DNA from 3 places in the Bacillus sp. ISL-75 genome. Region 2 is predicted to be linked to each of the others. Evidence: predicted binding sites of a transcription regulator. Region 2 holds the regulator's gene; each other region holds the start of a gene.
What was found. The regulator Rex, encoded in region 2, represses fermentation and respiration genes when NADH is low (regulators of the CRP and FNR family bind a similar motif). The targets are predictions, from matches to a motif close to TTGTGAAATATTTCACAA.
Positions count from the first base shown of each region.

Region 1 (5,860 bases), on a different contig from region 2:
ACTTGAACGGAGTATTGATAAAGTTAACTCCATTTCTAATTTAGAGATTGCCTGTGCCAATCCAAATCATGTGTCTAGAGCCCTACAACTTGAATTGGGCTATTAATTGCCTATAAAATAATAGTAACGATTAAAGTAGCATAAAGATTTTTGCTACTTTTTATTTTTTAGAGAAAGGGTTTATTAAAAAGATGTCTGAAGAAATTATCCAATTAACGGAAAAACTTTTAGCTTATAATAGTTTATTCATGAAGTACTATCTAGAGGGAAGGGAGTCGGGGCTCAAGCATGATTTTCATGAAGTGATTAAGCCATTTGCAAATGAAGTTAAGGAAATAAATGACCAATGGAAACATGCCATGAAGAAATGGCTGTCTGAAACGGACCATAAACATCTTCATTTAAAGCAAATCGACACGACATCTGAACATATTGACCAGTTGTCAATTCAATCCTTTTTTCCGGAAACTAGCAAAACGAGATTTTTAAATGCAAATCGTACGGTTGAATTTTTCCTCTTGGAAATATTAAAAGAGGTTAAAAAATAGAAAAGAGATGCAGCTGCATCTCTTTAATTATTATTAAGAATGTTCGATGAGGGAGTTTTCATTATCCGTTTCAGGTATTACCGCGCCTTGTTTTTCAAGTTCACGGACAAGAAGACGATATTCTTTAATGTTAATATCGTTTTGAATATACGCTTTCTTAGCAAAATCCATTAATGTATTAACATCATCTGGTGTATAATCCCGACTTTGAATAAATTTGCTTTTTAATTCGCGAATGTCCATATCTATTAGCTCCTCCTTCATCCTTTTTTCTATCGTATCACGAAAATAAAGGATTCCTAGTTTTTAAAATATTTAAACTTCAGACAAAATTCTCGTCATTTTGACATTATTATTCTTTTTCAAAAGAATCACCTTTCCTCTCTCTCCTTCATAATGTGTAGTAGATAAAAAAGCGGAGGAGATGTTTGCCCATGTTTGGCAAAAAAAGGCCAGTTAATTACCTCAATTATGAATACTCGGGGCAAATGATGCAGGAGGGTCCAGTTGGTCAGATCAGGAATCAGCAGCTTTTTAATAGTAATCAACCCTTCCATTACCAAGCTCAGCCCCAAAACTATGATTGGACCGCTTATCAACAACCCAATCAACAAATTCCTTATTACACGCCAGTGTACCAGCAATATGGGCAAAACTATCAACCTGGCTACGTTTCTCAAAATACGCCATACAATAGCCAGCCATTTTCGCAAAAAGATTCGCAATTCCTATTCCAGAACCCTTTACAGCCACAGGAAGAAATAGTTCAAAAACCACAGTATATGCCCATGAATGGTTATCCAGTGATGAACCCTTATCCTAAGCAAAGTGCAACCCCAAAACAGCCAGGAGGAGTCCAAACGTTTATGAATTCCTTCAAGTCCCAAGATGGATCAGTTGATATAAATAAAATGGTGAATACAGCAGGTCAAATGATGAATGCTGTTAACCAAGTATCATCACTTGTAAAGGGATTTGGTGGAATATTTAAAGCGTAATAAAAAAGACGGCTTTTTTACTAGCCGTCTTTTCATATGGAGGGGAAATGGAATTTAGTCTTCTATATCAATAATTTTCCCCTTTTCCTGTGGAATGCGGATTTTTAATAAACCATCACGATAGGATGCTTTCACTTTCTCTTCATTAATCGTATGCGGGAGTGAAACCGTTCTTGATGATTTTTGACGTAAGTATTTACGTCGATATAAATGATTGATTTCATCTTCCTCGGTTTCAAGTTCGTTATTTTCTACAGAAATAGTTAAATAATTTCCAGAAATGTTTAAATGAATTTGCTCTCTTTTTATCCCTGGCAGTTCTGCAGAGATGATGTATTCCCCACCAGTTTCAATCGTGTCAACATGAAAGCTCGACCCAGATGGAAATGGACTTTTAAAAAAATCATCGATTGATTGTAGAAAGCCTTTGATTGGTTTTTCATTGAAAAAGTCGTTCATCGATTTCATTAACTCGCCAAAAGCTTCTGTTTTCGGCTTTTTAGGGTCATTCTTATCACTCGGTACCTTAGATGACATTAAGTTCCCCTCGCTTTCCAATATTTCACTCGCTATTATATGCTGGCTAAACTGGGTAGGTGCCGTCATCGTATGGCAATAATTTTATGCACAATTTATTACAGTTGCTTTAAATGTGATATAAATCACATTAAATATTTAGGTCGATTAGTATAGTAAAGCAGAAATAAAATCGAAAGTGAGGAACTAAAATGTTCTGTTATCAATGTGAACAAACTCCATCTGGCGGCTGTAATGTCATCGGTGTGTGTGGTAAAGATGAAACCATTGCTAGCTTACAAGACACGATTATTTTTGCATTAAAAGGAATTGCGGCCTATCGAACCCATGCTAATCAATTAGGATATACAGATCCTTTTGTCGATGCCACCACCCATGAAGCCCTTTATTTGACTTTAACGAATTCAAATTTTAATGTTCAAGAACATATCGACATGGCGATGAAAGTTGGCCAATCAGCAGTCCGCGTAATGGAAATGCTAGATGAAGCTCATACAAAGCGTTTAGGCATCCCTGAGCCAATCCGGGTCAGCCAAAACAAAATTGAAGGAAAATGTATTATTGTTACAGGTCACAACTTATTTGCTTTAGAGGAACTATTAAAGCAAACAGAGGGAAAGGGTATCAATATCTATACGCACTCTGAAATGCTACCTGCGCACGGCTATCCAGCATTGAAGAAATATACTCATCTAAAAGGGAATATCGGAAAAGCTTGGTACGACCAGCGACGACTTTTTGAAAATTTCCCTGGAGCGATTCTAGCAACGACCAACTGTGTAATGCCAATTAAAGGGTCATATGCAGACAGGATGTATACATATGAAGTAGCAGGTCTTGAAAATGTAGAGAAAATTATTAATGATGATTTTACACCATTAATTAACCGAGCTTTAGAGCTTCCTGAAGCAGCAATTGATTCCGAAGAAACATTGTTAACAGGGTTCCATCATGAAACGGTTCTAGGCTTAGCACCTGAAGTAATTGATGCAGTCAAAGCTGGTAAAATCAAGCGTTTCTTTGTTATCGCAGGCTGTGATGCACCGGGACCTGGCGGAAATTATTATCGTGAACTTGCCACTTCACTACCGCCAGAGACTGTTATATTAACAACCTCTTGTGGAAAATTCCGCTTTAATGACGTGGATTATGGTGTGGTGCCGGGAACCAATATTCCACGGTATATAGATTTAGGTCAATGCAATAACTCTGGATCAACTGTTAAGATTGCTTTAGCACTTGCAGATGCATTTGGATGTGAAGTGAATGAACTGCCGGTGAGCATCGTGTTATCTTGGTTTGAACAAAAAGCAGTTGCTATTCTGCTTGGTTTATTTAGCTTAGGGATCCAGGATATCCGTATTGGCCCGAAGCCGCCTGAATTTATCTCTGAAGGGGTATTACAGGTCCTTCAGGACACCTTTAATCTAAAATTGATTGGAACAGCTAAAGAAGACATGGAAGACATGCTACAGCTCTCAATTAAATAAATATAATAAAACCGCAGCATAGATTTGCTGCGGTTTTTAATGTTTTAGATTAGATTAATTTCTTCCATCAGAATTTCAACATCTACGATCATGTTGCCTTCTTCATCTACTTCTATTAATTCATCTTTTTTCATTTTTGTTAGCGTCCTGCTTATGGTTTCTCTTGTCGTGCCGATCATATTGGCAAGATCCTTATTCGTGAATTCGGACTTTAAAAGGATCGTACCATCTTCTTGTTCTTTACCATGCTTCTGGGCGAGGCGAATCAGTAGTTTAATAATTTGTTCGTATGTGTTATTGAGAATCTGTTCTTCTAAACGATTTTGCAAATCAACGATTTTTTCTCCTAATACTTTAAAAACTTTAATACATAGTTCAGGGTTTTCAATCAGTACAGTTTCAAATTTTGAAATTGGAACAGCAATAAGAGTTGAGGACTCAAGTACTTCTGCATAGGCTGGGTAATCGCCTTTTCTGAAAAAACCTACATGGGGAAACATCTCACCTTTTTTAGCAATGGCGACGATTTGTTCTTTGCCATTAATGTCACTTTTATAAATTTTAATTTTTCCGTCATAAATAAAATAGACATTTTCAAGCGGGTCACCTTGGAGAAACACATGACTATGTTTTTTCCATTCCCTAGCAATAGCGATGTCAGAGATTTTTGTTATTTCAAAATCATTTAATTCACGAAAAAGGGTAAAATCAGCGAGCACCCTTTTAATTTCATCAATTTTCATCCAATCACCTTCAAATATAGATTCCGTTACTATCTATTGTAACAAAAATTCTAGCAATAGTTTAATGTTATTGATATTTATTGGTTAAGTAGAATTTAAAGTTATTCTTACGCTTGGAAAAAAGTACTAGGCATATAAGAAATAAAAAAGTCGTTTTTTCTTTTGTTGCGAACGTTCATTCGTTAAAATAGAAGTAATGAGGTGAGGAAGCATGAAGTTAAGAAAAAGCCTGCAAGAAATTTTGTCAGACTTAAAAATAAATGATCAATTTAAGGAAAATATCGTTACATGGCACACCATCGAGGAAAAGCCGGCCCAAACAGTCCCGATGCCAAGAGACCTTCATCCGGTTTTAAAGTCTGCTCTAAAGAGCAAGGGAATTGAACAACTTTATACACATCAAAAATCAGCCTATGAAAAAATTATTGAGGGAAAAAGTATTGTTGCTGTTACCCCTACAGCTTCAGGAAAAACCCTTTGCTATAACCTTCCAGTTTTACAATCGATTCTAGCAAATCCAAGTACACGAGCTCTTTATATGTTTCCTACAAAAGCACTTGCTCAGGATCAAAAGAGTGAAATCAATGAAATTATTCAAGTGGCTGGCGTAGAGATTAACAGCTATACGTACGACGGGGATACACCAGCTAATATTCGTCAACGAGTAAGACAGGCAGGGCATGTGGTTATTACTAACCCAGATATGCTCCACTCAGCCATACTGCCACATCATACAAAATGGGTTTCTTTGTTTGAGAACCTTAAATTTGTTGTCATCGATGAACTTCATACCTATCGAGGTGTTTTTGGCAGTCATGTGGCCAATGTGATCAGAAGGTTGAAGCGTATTTGTAAGTATTATGGGAGTAACCCTGTATTTATTTGCACGTCAGCAACCATTGCTAATCCACTTGAACTCGCAGAAACTCTAACAGAAGAAAAGATGAACCTGATTGATAATAATGGGGCCCCTAGTGGTACAAAGCATTTTCTATTCTATAATCCACCTATTGTAAACAAACCATTAAACATTAGAAGAAGTGCCACACTTGAGGTTCGGAAAATTGCGGGTGAACTTTTAAAAAATAAAATTCAAACCATCGTTTTTGCGAGAAGCAGAGTTAGAGTCGAAATCATTTTGACCTATTTACAGGAATTAGTAAAGAATCAGTTGGGAGCAAAATCTATAATGGGCTATCGGGGCGGGTATCTCCCAACCGAACGAAGGAAGATTGAAAAAGGGCTTCGTTCAGGTGATATATACGGTGTGGTCAGTACGAATGCACTTGAACTAGGAGTGGATATTGGGCAGTTGCAAGTGTGTATCATGACAGGCTACCCTGGTACGATATCCAGCGCATGGCAGCAGGCTGGAAGAGCGGGAAGAAGGCATGGAGAAGCCCTAGTCATTATGGTTGCAAGCTCCAGTCCCCTAGATCAATACATCATCCAGAATCCGGATTACTTTTTTAACAAAAGCCCTGAAACAGCAAGGATTAATCCTGATAATTTAATTATTTTAATCGATCATATGAAATGTGCTG
Region 1 is NZ_JAGGQX010000011.1:14,948-20,807, reverse strand. Features, by position in the region: gene J7E63_RS04720 (hypothetical protein) at 1-106, shown strand, start outside; gene J7E63_RS04715 (DUF1798 family protein) at 192-548, shown strand; gene yppF (YppF family protein) at 582-791, opposite strand; gene J7E63_RS04705 (YppG family protein) at 983-1,546, shown strand; gene J7E63_RS04700 (Hsp20/alpha crystallin family protein) at 1,601-2,083, opposite strand; gene hcp (hydroxylamine reductase) at 2,275-3,573, shown strand; gene J7E63_RS04690 (Crp/Fnr family transcriptional regulator) at 3,618-4,316, opposite strand; gene J7E63_RS04685 (DEAD/DEAH box helicase) at 4,528-5,860, shown strand, end outside.
Region 1: a site for Rex is predicted at 2,197-2,214, ahead of hcp (hydroxylamine reductase). Genes of this name have one in related genera too.

Region 2 (5,860 bases):
GTGTGGTTCCAGAAATAGCCTCCCGCCACCATGTAGAGCAAATGACTATTGTCATTGAGGAAGCATTGAAGCAGGCAAATGTTACTTTTGCTGAGATTGATGCCATTGCTGTCACAGAAGGACCAGGATTAGTCGGTGCCCTTTTAATTGGGGTAAATGCCGCGAAAGCATTGGCATTTGCTCAAAACAAACCACTAGTTCCAGTCCACCATATTGCTGGACATATTTATGCGAACAGGCTTGTCACTGAGTTAAAATTCCCGCTCCTTGCTCTGGTCGTTTCAGGCGGGCATACAGAGCTTGTTTATATGAAGGAACATGGACATTTTGAAGTCATCGGCGAAACAAGGGATGACGCTGCTGGTGAAGCCTACGACAAGGTTGCGCGAACGTTAAACATGCCTTACCCTGGCGGTCCACATATTGACCGTTTGGCGCAGGCTGGAAATCCGACAATTAATTTACCTCGGGCATGGTTAGAAGAAGGTTCCTATGATTTTAGCTTTAGCGGCTTAAAATCTGCTGTTATTAATACGGTTCATAATGCCGAGCAACGCGGTGAGATAATTGCCCCTGAAGACCTTGCTGCAAGCTTTCAAGCCAGCGTGATTGAAGTGTTAGTGAAGAAAACAGAAAAGGCCGTCGCTGAATATGGGGTAGGACAAGTATTAGTGGCAGGCGGAGTTGCCGCCAATAAAGGCCTTAGAAATGCTTTGGAAAAGACCTTTTCAGAGAAACCTGAAATTGAATTAGTAATTCCGCCATTATCCCTATGTACTGATAATGCAGCGATGATTGCTGCTGCTGGAAGTGTGATGTTCGAAAAAGGAATTAGAGCAGACCTTTCCCTAAATGCCAACCCGGGACTGGATATCGAAATATACAATTAATAACTCTTCTGGATAAGAAGAGTTTTTTTGTTGATAAGATTTTATAAAAATGCAGATCAAAAACTGGTGAATGTGGATAAGTGGGGTGTTATCTGTGTATAATGTGGATAAGTAAGGTCTTTGTTGTGGATAATGTGGAAAAGTAAAAATAACATTGAAACTGTCCTGTTTGTAATGTGAATAAGAATGTGGAAAAGTGTATAACTTAATGAATTATTGCCATCATATCAAAATTTGTCGATAAATGTCATAATAAACAAAAAACCAGGCCAATGCCTGGTTTTTGCATAAATATAAAAGAAAATTTATCTTCGGACTTTTATAATTGTCTAGCTCCAACGCCCAGCAGCTAGTGGACTTCGCTCTCCTCCCTACGATAAGTCAAGCACGAATGCGCTAACGCTCTCGTGTTTCCTTTATCTCAGTCGAAGCGCTCCAGTCCATACGCTGCTAAACGGGCGTTTCCGCTTTTCTAGTTATTCAGCCAGCTCCGCCCATTCTTCCATTAAGTGCTCGAGTTCAGACTTTGCTTTTTCATTTTTTATGTTGATTTCCAATACTTTTTCGTGATTTTGAAAAATGTCTGGTTCGCATAATTGCTGCTCGAATTCTTGAATTTGCTCTTCTAGCTCTTCAATTCGTTGTTCCATTTCTTCTAATTTCCTTTTGCGCTGACGCTCTTGTTTTTTACTTTCCTTATCCTGTTGATAAGAGTTTTTTTCAAAAGCATCCGTTTGTGCTGCCCTTTTTGCTGTTGCGGCTAGCGCTAGTGCTGCAAGTTCTTCCTGTTCTAGTTTCTTCTCTAAATAATAATCATAATCCCCGAGGTATTCTGTACTTCCATGACGACTAAGTTCTAAGACCTTTGTGGCAATCCGGTTAATAAAATACCTGTCGTGTGAGACAAACAATATCGTGCCCGGGTAATCGATTAATGCATTCTCTAGAACTTCCTTACTATCTAAGTCAAGGTGGTTGGTAGGCTCGTCCAAAATTAAGACATTCGCTTTCTCCAACATCAGTTTAGCTAAAGCTAGACGGGCTTTTTCACCGCCGCTTAAGGTGGAAACTATTTTTAAGACATCATCACCAGAAAATAAGAAATTACCGAGCACCGTACGTATTTCTTTTTCATTTTTTAGTGGATAGTCATCCCAGAGTTCATTTAAGACCCGCTTATTGGAGGTCAATTCAGCTTGCTCCTGGTCGTAATACCCAATCTGAAGGTTTGTCCCATAGAGTAAGGTTCCCTCAAGTGCAGGCAACTTTTTGATAATTGTCTTTAAAAGTGTTGATTTGCCGATACCATTCGGTCCAACCAATGCGATACTTTCACCTTTATAGGCCCGGAAAGAAATGGACTCTGAAACCTTACCATCCTTGTATCCAACAGCGAGTGAATCCACTGTTAAAACATCATTTCCGCTTTGTTTTTCAATTTCAAACGAGAAGGAGGCAGACTTTTCATCGCCTAATGGACGATCCATCATCTCCATCTTTTCAAGCTTTTTACGCCGGCTTTGGGCTCGTTTGGTTGTCGATGCCCGCGCTAAATTCCGGTTGACAAAGTCTTGGAGTTCAGTGACCTCTTGCTGTTGTTTTTCGAAAAGCTTTAAATCACGCTCATAATTTGCCGCCTTTTGATCAAGGTAAGAACTATAGTTGCCTGAAAACCTTTGGATTTGCTTACGGGATACTTCATAAACTTGAGTAACAACTTTATCTAAAAAATAGCGGTCATGGGAAACGATCAAAATCGCTCCATGATAACTTTGTAAATATTGTTCCAGCCAGGAAAGCGTATCAATATCAAGGTGGTTTGTGGGCTCATCCAATATTAGGATATCAGGCCTGGTTAACAAGAGTTTACCAAGGGCTAGACGAGTTTTCTGCCCGCCGCTTAAACTAGATATCATCAAGGATTTGTCATGGAAATTCAGCCCATGAAGGACGGAGCGCATCTCTGCCTCATATTGATACCCTCCCTGTTCTTTAAATTTCACCTGAAGATGATCGTACTCTTTTAGGATTCTTTCGTACCTGCCACTGTCTTCAAAAACGAGGGGATCAGCCATTTGTTCTTCAAGTGTGCGGAGTTGTTTTTCCATCAATCGCAGCGGTTCAAAAACCGTCAGCATTTCATCCCATATAGATAATGATGATTCTAACCCAGTATTTTGAGCTAAATAGCCAATTGTCACTTCTTTCGGCTTGATAATTTCTCCGCCATCATGCGACAAGTGTCCGGCAATAATCTTCAATAATGTCGATTTTCCCGCCCCATTGCGTCCAACAAGGGCAACACGGTCCCGAGTTTGTAATTCGAGCTTAATATTCGATAAAATAAGGTCAGCACCATAATATTTTTGTAATTGATTAACCTGTAGCAAAATCATTCTCATTCACCTCTATTACATAGGATTAGTGTACCTTATTCCCGGTATGTCGGCAATAAACTGCTCGCCTTATTAGCGGAGTAAGGGTCCTAAATCGTCAAAAAATGTAATATTTAGTTCAAAGTTTCACACACATATAAGGTAAAATAGTGTATGATTTGATGGGAGGATTTTTTATATGGCAGAATTTACGCATTTTAATGAAGAAGGCAGAGCAAAAATGGTCGACGTCAGTGATAAGCCGGAAACGGCACGTACGGCGCTTGCTCACTCCAGCATTACCGTTAGTAAAGAAATTTATGATAAAATAACTAATAATGAGATGAAGAAGGGCGATGTCTTAGCAGTGGCCCAGATAGCAGCTGTCATGGCAGCAAAGAAGACATGGGATTTTATTCCAATGTGCCATCCGATTCCATTAACAGGTGTTAATATTTCTTTCTCTTGGGAACAGGATAAGGATGAGAACTATCAATTATATATTGCTGCAGCCGTTAAAACGAAGGGGAGCACAGGCGTGGAAATGGAAGCGTTAACAGCCGTATCCGCATGTGCCTTAACAGTTTATGATATGTGTAAAGCCGTTGATAAAGGTATGGTAATTGGCCCGACGTATCTTGTCGAAAAAACGGGCGGTAAAAACGGTGATTTTAAAAGAGATGAAAGAGTTAAATAAATTTTTAACTAAACCATTCATGGGGTGTGGGAGATTATGAGTAATGAAACAACGAAAATACCACAGGCGACAGCAAAACGGCTGCCCCTCTATTATCGATTTCTAAAAAACCTGCATAGTTCCGGCAAGCAAAGGGTCTCTTCAGCGGAATTGAGTGAAGCAGTAAAGGTAGACTCAGCAACGATTCGCCGCGACTTTTCATATTTCGGTGCGTTAGGGAAAAAGGGCTATGGGTATAATGTTAATTACTTAATATCCTTCTTCCGTAAGACCTTAGATCAGGATGAATTAACTAAGGTTGCCTTAATAGGAGTCGGAAATCTTGGGACTGCCTTTTTAAACTATAACTTTTTAAAAAATAATAACACAAAAATAGAATGCGCCTTCGATGTGGATCCCGACAAAATGGGAACCATGATTCGCGAGGTACCCGTTCATCCTATGGATGATTTAGAGAAGGTTTTATCAGAAACTAATATTTCTGTGGCGATATTAACGGTTCCGGCTCCTGCCGCACAAATGATAACCGATCGACTGGTCCAAGCGAATGTAAAAGGAATCTTAAATTTCACTCCAGCAAGATTAAATGTTCCACCATTAATAAGGGTCCATCATATTGACTTGGCAGTGGAGCTTCAATCGCTAGTCTACTTTTTAAAGCATTATCCAACGGTGGAAATAGATGAAGAATAATTAGTTAAAAAGGCTTTCCACGAAATTTGTGGAAGGCCTTTTGTATGATTAAATCCCTGCTTTTTTTAATTACATAATCTATAAAAATACTTTCTTATGGACTAAGATGTAGGTAGATGAAATGCAAGCGGTTACTAACGGAAGTGGGGGAAATTCAATGTCAATTTTACGAGATGAAGCATTAAAAATGCACAAGGAACACCAAGGCAAGGTTGGGATTTATTCTAAGGTGGGAGTACATAATGCAAAAGATTTAAGCCTAGCCTATTCACCTGGTGTGGCAGAGCCGTGTTTGGAAATTTATGCAGACGAAAATAAAGTCTATGATTATACCTCAAAGGGCAATCTAGTCGCAGTTGTATCCAATGGGACAGCGGTTCTGGGGCTTGGAAACATTGGACCAAAAGCTGCGATGCCTGTGATGGAAGGAAAGGCCGTGTTATTCAAATCGTTCGCAGATGTTGACGCCTTTCCCATTTGCTTGGCCACCACTGACACAGACCAGATCGTAGAAACCGTCAGGCTGCTAGAACCAACATTTGGCGGAGTGAACTTGGAGGATATTGCTGCGCCGCAATGCTTTGAAATTGAAGACCGCCTCCGCAAAGCCTGCGAGATTCCTGTTTTTCATGATGACCAGCATGGAACCGCGATTGTAACAGCCGCTGGTCTAATCAACGCGTTAAAATTAGCGGATAAAAAAATTGAAGATATTCGTGTTGCAGTAAACGGAGCAGGTTCAGCTGGAGTAGCGATTGTTAAGCTCCTGCTGCATATGGGCGTGAAGGATGTTATTTTATGTGATACAAAAGGAATTATTTATGAAGGCCGTCCATTCGGAATGAATCGATTCAAAGATGAAATGGCGCAAATGACAAATCGCGAGCAAAAACAAGGAACGTTAGCGGATGCGCTTATTGACGCCGATGTGTTTGTGGGGGTATCAGCAGCCGGGGCCGTTACAAAGGAAATGGTTAGCGCTATGCACCGTGACCCGATTATCTTTGCCATGGCCAACCCGGTACCGGAAATTATGCCGGATGTAGCAAAAGAAGCAGGAGCTCTTGTAGTGGGTACAGGACGTTCTGATTTTCCGAACCAGGTTAATAATGTGCTTGCTTTCCCAGGCATTTTCCGCGGCGCCTTAGATGTCCGTGCCAAGGAAATCAACGAGGAAATGAAGCTTGCTGCGGTCTATGCAATTG
Region 2 is NZ_JAGGQX010000051.1:33,142-39,001, reverse strand. Features, by position in the region: gene tsaD (tRNA (adenosine(37)-N6)-threonylcarbamoyltransferase complex transferase subunit TsaD) at 1-890, shown strand, start outside; gene J7E63_RS20085 (ABC-F family ATP-binding cassette domain-containing protein) at 1,367-3,286, opposite strand; gene moaC (cyclic pyranopterin monophosphate synthase MoaC) at 3,465-3,962, shown strand; gene J7E63_RS20075 (redox-sensing transcriptional repressor Rex) at 3,999-4,655, shown strand; gene ystJ (NADP-dependent malic enzyme) at 4,813-5,860, shown strand, end outside.

Region 3 (5,860 bases), on a different contig from region 2:
CGTGCATGTTTTTTTCCTTCTGCGTTCCAGAATTTTTCGTCCTCTGGATTCCAATAATTAATTCTAGCCATAATATTTCCTCCTAATTTGTGATCAAATTTTAATTTTTATAAAGTTAGAGTTGTTTGTGTAATTACTATAAAACAGATGGTAACATGAATTTTGTGACGTACGTCACAAAAACAGTGAAGGAACTGTGAACATAACCTAGTTGACAAAAAGTTGTAATAATTTATAACTAGTTAACGAAAAAAAGAGATCTTCCACGGGGGAAGATCTCCTTTTTTTATGCCTTTTTTAGGATTTTTCGTTATCTTCATAGAACATACCTACAAAGTTTTTTGTTTCACCTACGTCATCTTTAATGGCTGTAATAGTTAGCCATTCTCTGTAAATTTCATTGTTTTTGCGTTTGTTCCAAATATAACCTTCCCAAACCCCGTCTGTTTTTAAACTAAACCACATTTTTTTGTAAAACTCGTTGTCATGTTCACCGGATTGAAGAACACTTGGGGTTTTACCGATTACCTCTGCTTGACTATAGCCAGTGATTTTTGTGAATGCAGGATTAACGCTTTGAATAATGCCATTAACATCGGTTACACAAATACCATCTAAGGCATGGTTTACAATCTTTGCAGAAATATCCAACTTATCTTGATAATATAGCCATACTACGATAACCAGACTTGCTAAAGAAAATTCAGATAGGGACATAAAGCCAATCGCATAATGACCAGTCCAATCAAAGAGAATCGTGAGAATGATTGGAGGGAAAAAGCCACCCAGTCCTCCCATGGCAGAAACAATGCCATTCACAATACCCGCTTGATTGGAAAAATATAAAGGGACTAGTTTAAAGATAGCGCCATTTCCAATTCCCGCAAAGAAAGCAACTAATAAGCAACCAAAGGAATAAATCGGCAGCGATGGAGTAAATGACAAAAGAAATCCTGCAAAAGTTAGGCTAAAGAAAACAGCCATTAAAATAAGAAAAGGATTAACTTTATCGCCTAACCATCCACCTATGGGTCTAAAAAAGGTTGCCAAAGCAATAAAACCTGCTGTCCTGAGTCCTGCATCGACTTTATCTAATTCAAAGTGATTAACTAAAAACGATGGTAAATAAATGGTGAAAGCAACAAAGGAACCAAACGTGATAAAATAAAATAAACTTAGAAACCAAAGTTTTGGATTTTTATATACCCCTTTGATTTGTTCGAGTAAGGAAATGTTAACTTTTCGTTCCTTTTTGTCCCCAAATATAAAGTTTAAAATAGCAAAGATTAATACAACTATCAGGAAGATTTTAATGGTGTTTCTCCATCCATAGGTGGTAGCAAGTACGGGTGCGGAAAAGGAAGTGATTGCCGTACCAATATTTCCTGCCCCGAAAATTCCGTTAATAAACCCATGCTTTGTTTTTTCATAATACTTGGGAAGAGAGGTAACACCGATGGAAAAGACAGCACCGCCAATCCCTAGTAAAAATCCTCCTAAGATTAATGTTAATAAGGAATTAGCATAGCTTAACAACGCAATTGGAATGAGCAGTATAATAAAGCTGATTGTAAATAAAATTCGAGCGCCATAGCGATTGGTCCAGTAGCCAATCGGAACTCGAAGAAGTGAACCGAGGATAACAGGGACCGCCGTAGTCCAAGCAATTTGAGATGAAGTAAGTTGGATATCTACTTTAATAAACGGCATTAGTGATGATATCAGTACCCAAACCATAAAACCTGCTACCAGACTTCCAGTTTGTATAATTAGTTGTTTTGACCCTTGTTTCATAAAAATCCCCCTTCAATTCCCATGCTATTTTATTATTTCTTCAAAAAGTTGTTATATATTAAGAAAGAGTGTTAATGAACATGGAAAATTTTACTTCTTGTATTATAGAACAACATATAGTCAATCAACAGTGAGTTATGACACACATTTGACACACTCATGGTAAAAAATTTTCTAAGGTGTACCAATTCACATTTTTAATTTACATGTTTTGTTCGTAATTGTATATTTTTCCTGTATTATAGATTTACGAATATTTAAAATTAGAGGCATGAACAAGGAGAAAAAAATTAAAATCATAGATAACACATGATTATTAATTGTTTGTTAAAAATAACATTAAAGTAGTAAGGGAGAAAACTATGCTGCGCAAAAAAATATATCTAGATCCTCCAAAAATTCTTGTTCTAGGTTTTGGTTTGATCATATTACTAGGAACATTTCTACTAACCATGCCGGTTTCGACTACAAATGGGCAAGGTTTGTCATTTTTAAACGCTCTGTTCACAGCAACCTCTGCAACATGCGTAACAGGTTTAGTTGTAGTAGATACAGGGACCACATTTTCGATATTCGGTCAAGTGGTTATTTTATGTATGATTCAAGTCGGTGGACTTGGATTTATGACGTTTGCAACGTTTTTTGCCTTCCTATTAGGGAAGAAAATATCTTTAAAAGAAAGGCTTCTACTTCAAGAATCATTAAATAATTTATCAATGGAGGGGATTGTGCGGCTAGTAAGACGAATTTTAATTTTTACAGCGGTGATTGAGTTACTTGGTGCTGTGCTTTTATCTATCCGTTTTTCCTTTGACATGCCGATAGGAAAAGCGATTTATTATGGAATTTTCCATTCAATTTCCAACTTTAACAATGCGGGATTTGACTTAATGGGGGAGTTTCATAGTTTAACGAGTTATGTTGACGATCCAACCGTTACGTTGACCGTTAGTGCATTAATTATCTTAGGTGGGATCGGCTTTATCGTTATGAACGAACTTTTTGAATATCGTGTTTCAAAACGGCTATCATTACATACTAAGATTGTCTTAATGACGAGCAGCGTTTTAATAGTAGTAGGTACAGCTGGTATATTCCTGCTTGAATATTCCAATGGATTAACGCTAAAACCATTGTCGTTTTCAGGGAAAATCCTTGGGTCATTATTCCAATCTGTTACGGCAAGAACAGCGGGGGCTAACACATTAAATATTGGTGATCTAACTCAATCATCATTATTATTAATTGTGTTACTCATGTTTGTTGGTGCATCGCCTGGGTCGACAGGCGGGGGGATCAAAACCACCACTTTTACAACGCTCATTGGAGCTGTTTGGTCACAAATTCGCGGGAAAGAGGATGTTATTTTTTACCGTCAGCGGATAGAATATGAAACGATTTATAAAGCATTAACCGTCACATTTAGCGGGTTATTTCTCGTCATGCTAATGACACTCATTCTAACCATTTCTGAACACGGACAAGATTTTTTAACAATAGTATTTGAGGTAACTTCTGCCTTTGCAACAGTCGGGCTATCGATGGGATTGACACCGGAATTATCACCACTTGGCAAGGCATTGATAATTTTTACTATGTTTGCTGGCAGGGTAGGACCATTAACTATTGCTTATGCGGTGACAATACGCAGAAAACCTGATGCATTCCGGTATCCAAAGGGAAAAATCACGATTGGGTAGTTTTTTACACCAAGGAGGTACAAGGAGACAGTGGCTAATCAATATGCAGTGATTGGATTAGGTAGGTTTGGACTAAGTATTGCCAATAAGTTATATGAATCTGGGCAGGAAGTGCTTGGAGTCGATGTGAATGAGGAACGAGTTGAAGAATCCCATCCATTCGTTACTCATTCCGTGATTGCCGATTCAACAGAAGCTGAGGCATTAAAATCGATTGGCATCCGTAATTTTGATACAGTTATTGTAGCAATCGGAAACGATATTCAGGCAAGTATCCTATCTGTTTTATTATTGAAGGAACTTGGTGTAAAAAAGGTGATTGCCAAAGCATTAAATAAACTACATGGTCAAGTATTAAAAAAGGTTGGGGCAGACTGGGTCGTCTTTCCTGAGCGAGATATGGGAATTCGAGTCGCCCATCAGCTGTTATCACCTAATGTCTTAAATTTTATTGAGATATCGAAGGATTATAGTGTAGAGGAAGTAAAAATCCCCGATAGGATGATGGAGAAAACCTTAAGGGAACTAGATTTAAGGGCAAAGTTTAATTTGAGCGTCATCGCAATTCGGCATGAAGATGAAATTAACATTTCACCATCTCCTGATGAAAAAATTAATTACGGTGATGTACTAGTAGTAATCGGTGAAAACCGCAATTTGGAAAAATTCGCTAATTTAGAATAAGAAACAAACCCCTGGTTAATGAGACTAGGGGTTTGAATGATTTTTTGTTAATGGGATAGGAGAGATGAGAGATGAACTTTCGAGAAAAAGTTACATTAGATGAACGAATAGAGTTAATGAGAATACTTTCAAAACAATTCCTATTACGAGCACCTCAGGTAGATATAGAAGGTAGTTTCCCGTATGCAAATATTCAGGATCTAAAAAATACAGGTTACACGGCATTAACTGTTCCTTCGAGGCATGGTGGAGAGGATATCTCGCTTTATGAACTAATTCGACTCCAAGAAATGATTGCGGAAGGTGACGGGACAACAGCACTTTCGATTGGATGGCATATGGGAATTATTATGAATCTAAATGAAAAAAGCTCATGGGATGAGTCGATCTTTAAGTATCTTTGTAAACAAGTGAAAAATGGAGCATTAATAAATAGTGCTCAAAGTGAACCGAAGACTGGAAGTCCTACACGAGGCGGCAGACCGGAAACCTCGGCAGAAAAAAGTCAGAATGGCTGGGTTATTAAAGGGAGAAAAACATTTACTACCATGTCCCCCGTCCTAGATTACTTTATAGTTAGTGCAACAATCAAAGAAACCAATGATGTGGCCAATTTTCTACTTCCACGATCCACAAAAGGATTGGTTATTGAGGAAACTTGGGACAGTATCTCGTTAAGAGGAACAGGAAGTCATGACTTAATTTTGGATAATTGTTTGGTAGATGATGAATATCTTGTGGAAAAGTTTAGTTCGAACGGAAAAAGAGCGAATGGATGGCTACTTCATATTCCAGCATGTTATCTCGGCATAGCAAAAGCGGCCCAAAGTTATGCTATTCAATTTGCTAAGGAATATTCCCCGAATAGTATTGTTGGACCAATTATCGATTTACCAAATGTTCAGCAAAAACTTGGAGAGATTGAGTTGAAATTAATGCAGTCCGAGTATTTCTTATATGGGGTAGCAAAACAGTGGGATCATTTAAACGATCAAGCTAGGGAAAAAATGGGGGCTGCTTTAGGTGCAGCAAAATTAACAGTTACCAATAACGCAATCGAAGTTGTTGATTTAGCAATGAGAATCGTAGGTGCAAAAAGTCTTTCATTGAAAAATCCGTTACAGCGGTATTATCGAGATGTAAGAGCAGGCCTTCATAATCCACCAATGGATGACATGACGATACAATTACTAGCCAAGGATAGTATATTAAACCACTAACAAAATTTAGAACTTATTTTTTTATGTTATTTTTCCGCCATATTGGAAACCTTAACATAAAGGAGTGAGGAATAATGCCTAGAGGTAAAGAATTGGAACAACTTCCAATGTCGAATATCGCACCAGGTGCAGGAAAAGATGCAAGTCTGAACAACAGAGAAGTACTTGGGGGTATTGTCCAAGGAGAACAGCCAGAACCAAGTGATATAGAAAAAGAGAATGAAGATATGGTGTAAGGCAGGAATTCAATCCTGCCTTTTAAGTTGTAAAAAAAGACGATCTTTTCAATGAAAAGATCGTCTGAAAAAATTATTCCTCGATAAGTTCTCCAATTTCAACAACTGAACGTTCTTCCAATGGGCCTCGTAAATGTACTGTTGCTGTATGTCCATCTTCATTTAATTGGTCAATCCAAACCGATGTACCATTATATTTTACTTCTATATCAGCAGATGATGACAA
Region 3 is NZ_JAGGQX010000001.1:27,373-33,232, forward strand. Features, by position in the region: gene J7E63_RS00155 (MFS transporter) at 1-71, opposite strand, end outside; gene J7E63_RS00160 (nitrate/nitrite transporter) at 298-1,794, opposite strand; gene J7E63_RS00165 (TrkH family potassium uptake protein) at 2,157-3,494, shown strand; gene J7E63_RS00170 (potassium channel family protein) at 3,525-4,178, shown strand; gene J7E63_RS00175 (acyl-CoA dehydrogenase family protein) at 4,250-5,398, shown strand; gene J7E63_RS00180 (hypothetical protein) at 5,473-5,634, shown strand; gene J7E63_RS00185 (H-type small acid-soluble spore protein) at 5,708-5,860, opposite strand, start outside.
Region 3: a site for Rex is predicted at 1,972-1,989, ahead of J7E63_RS00160 (nitrate/nitrite transporter). Genes of this name have one in related genera too.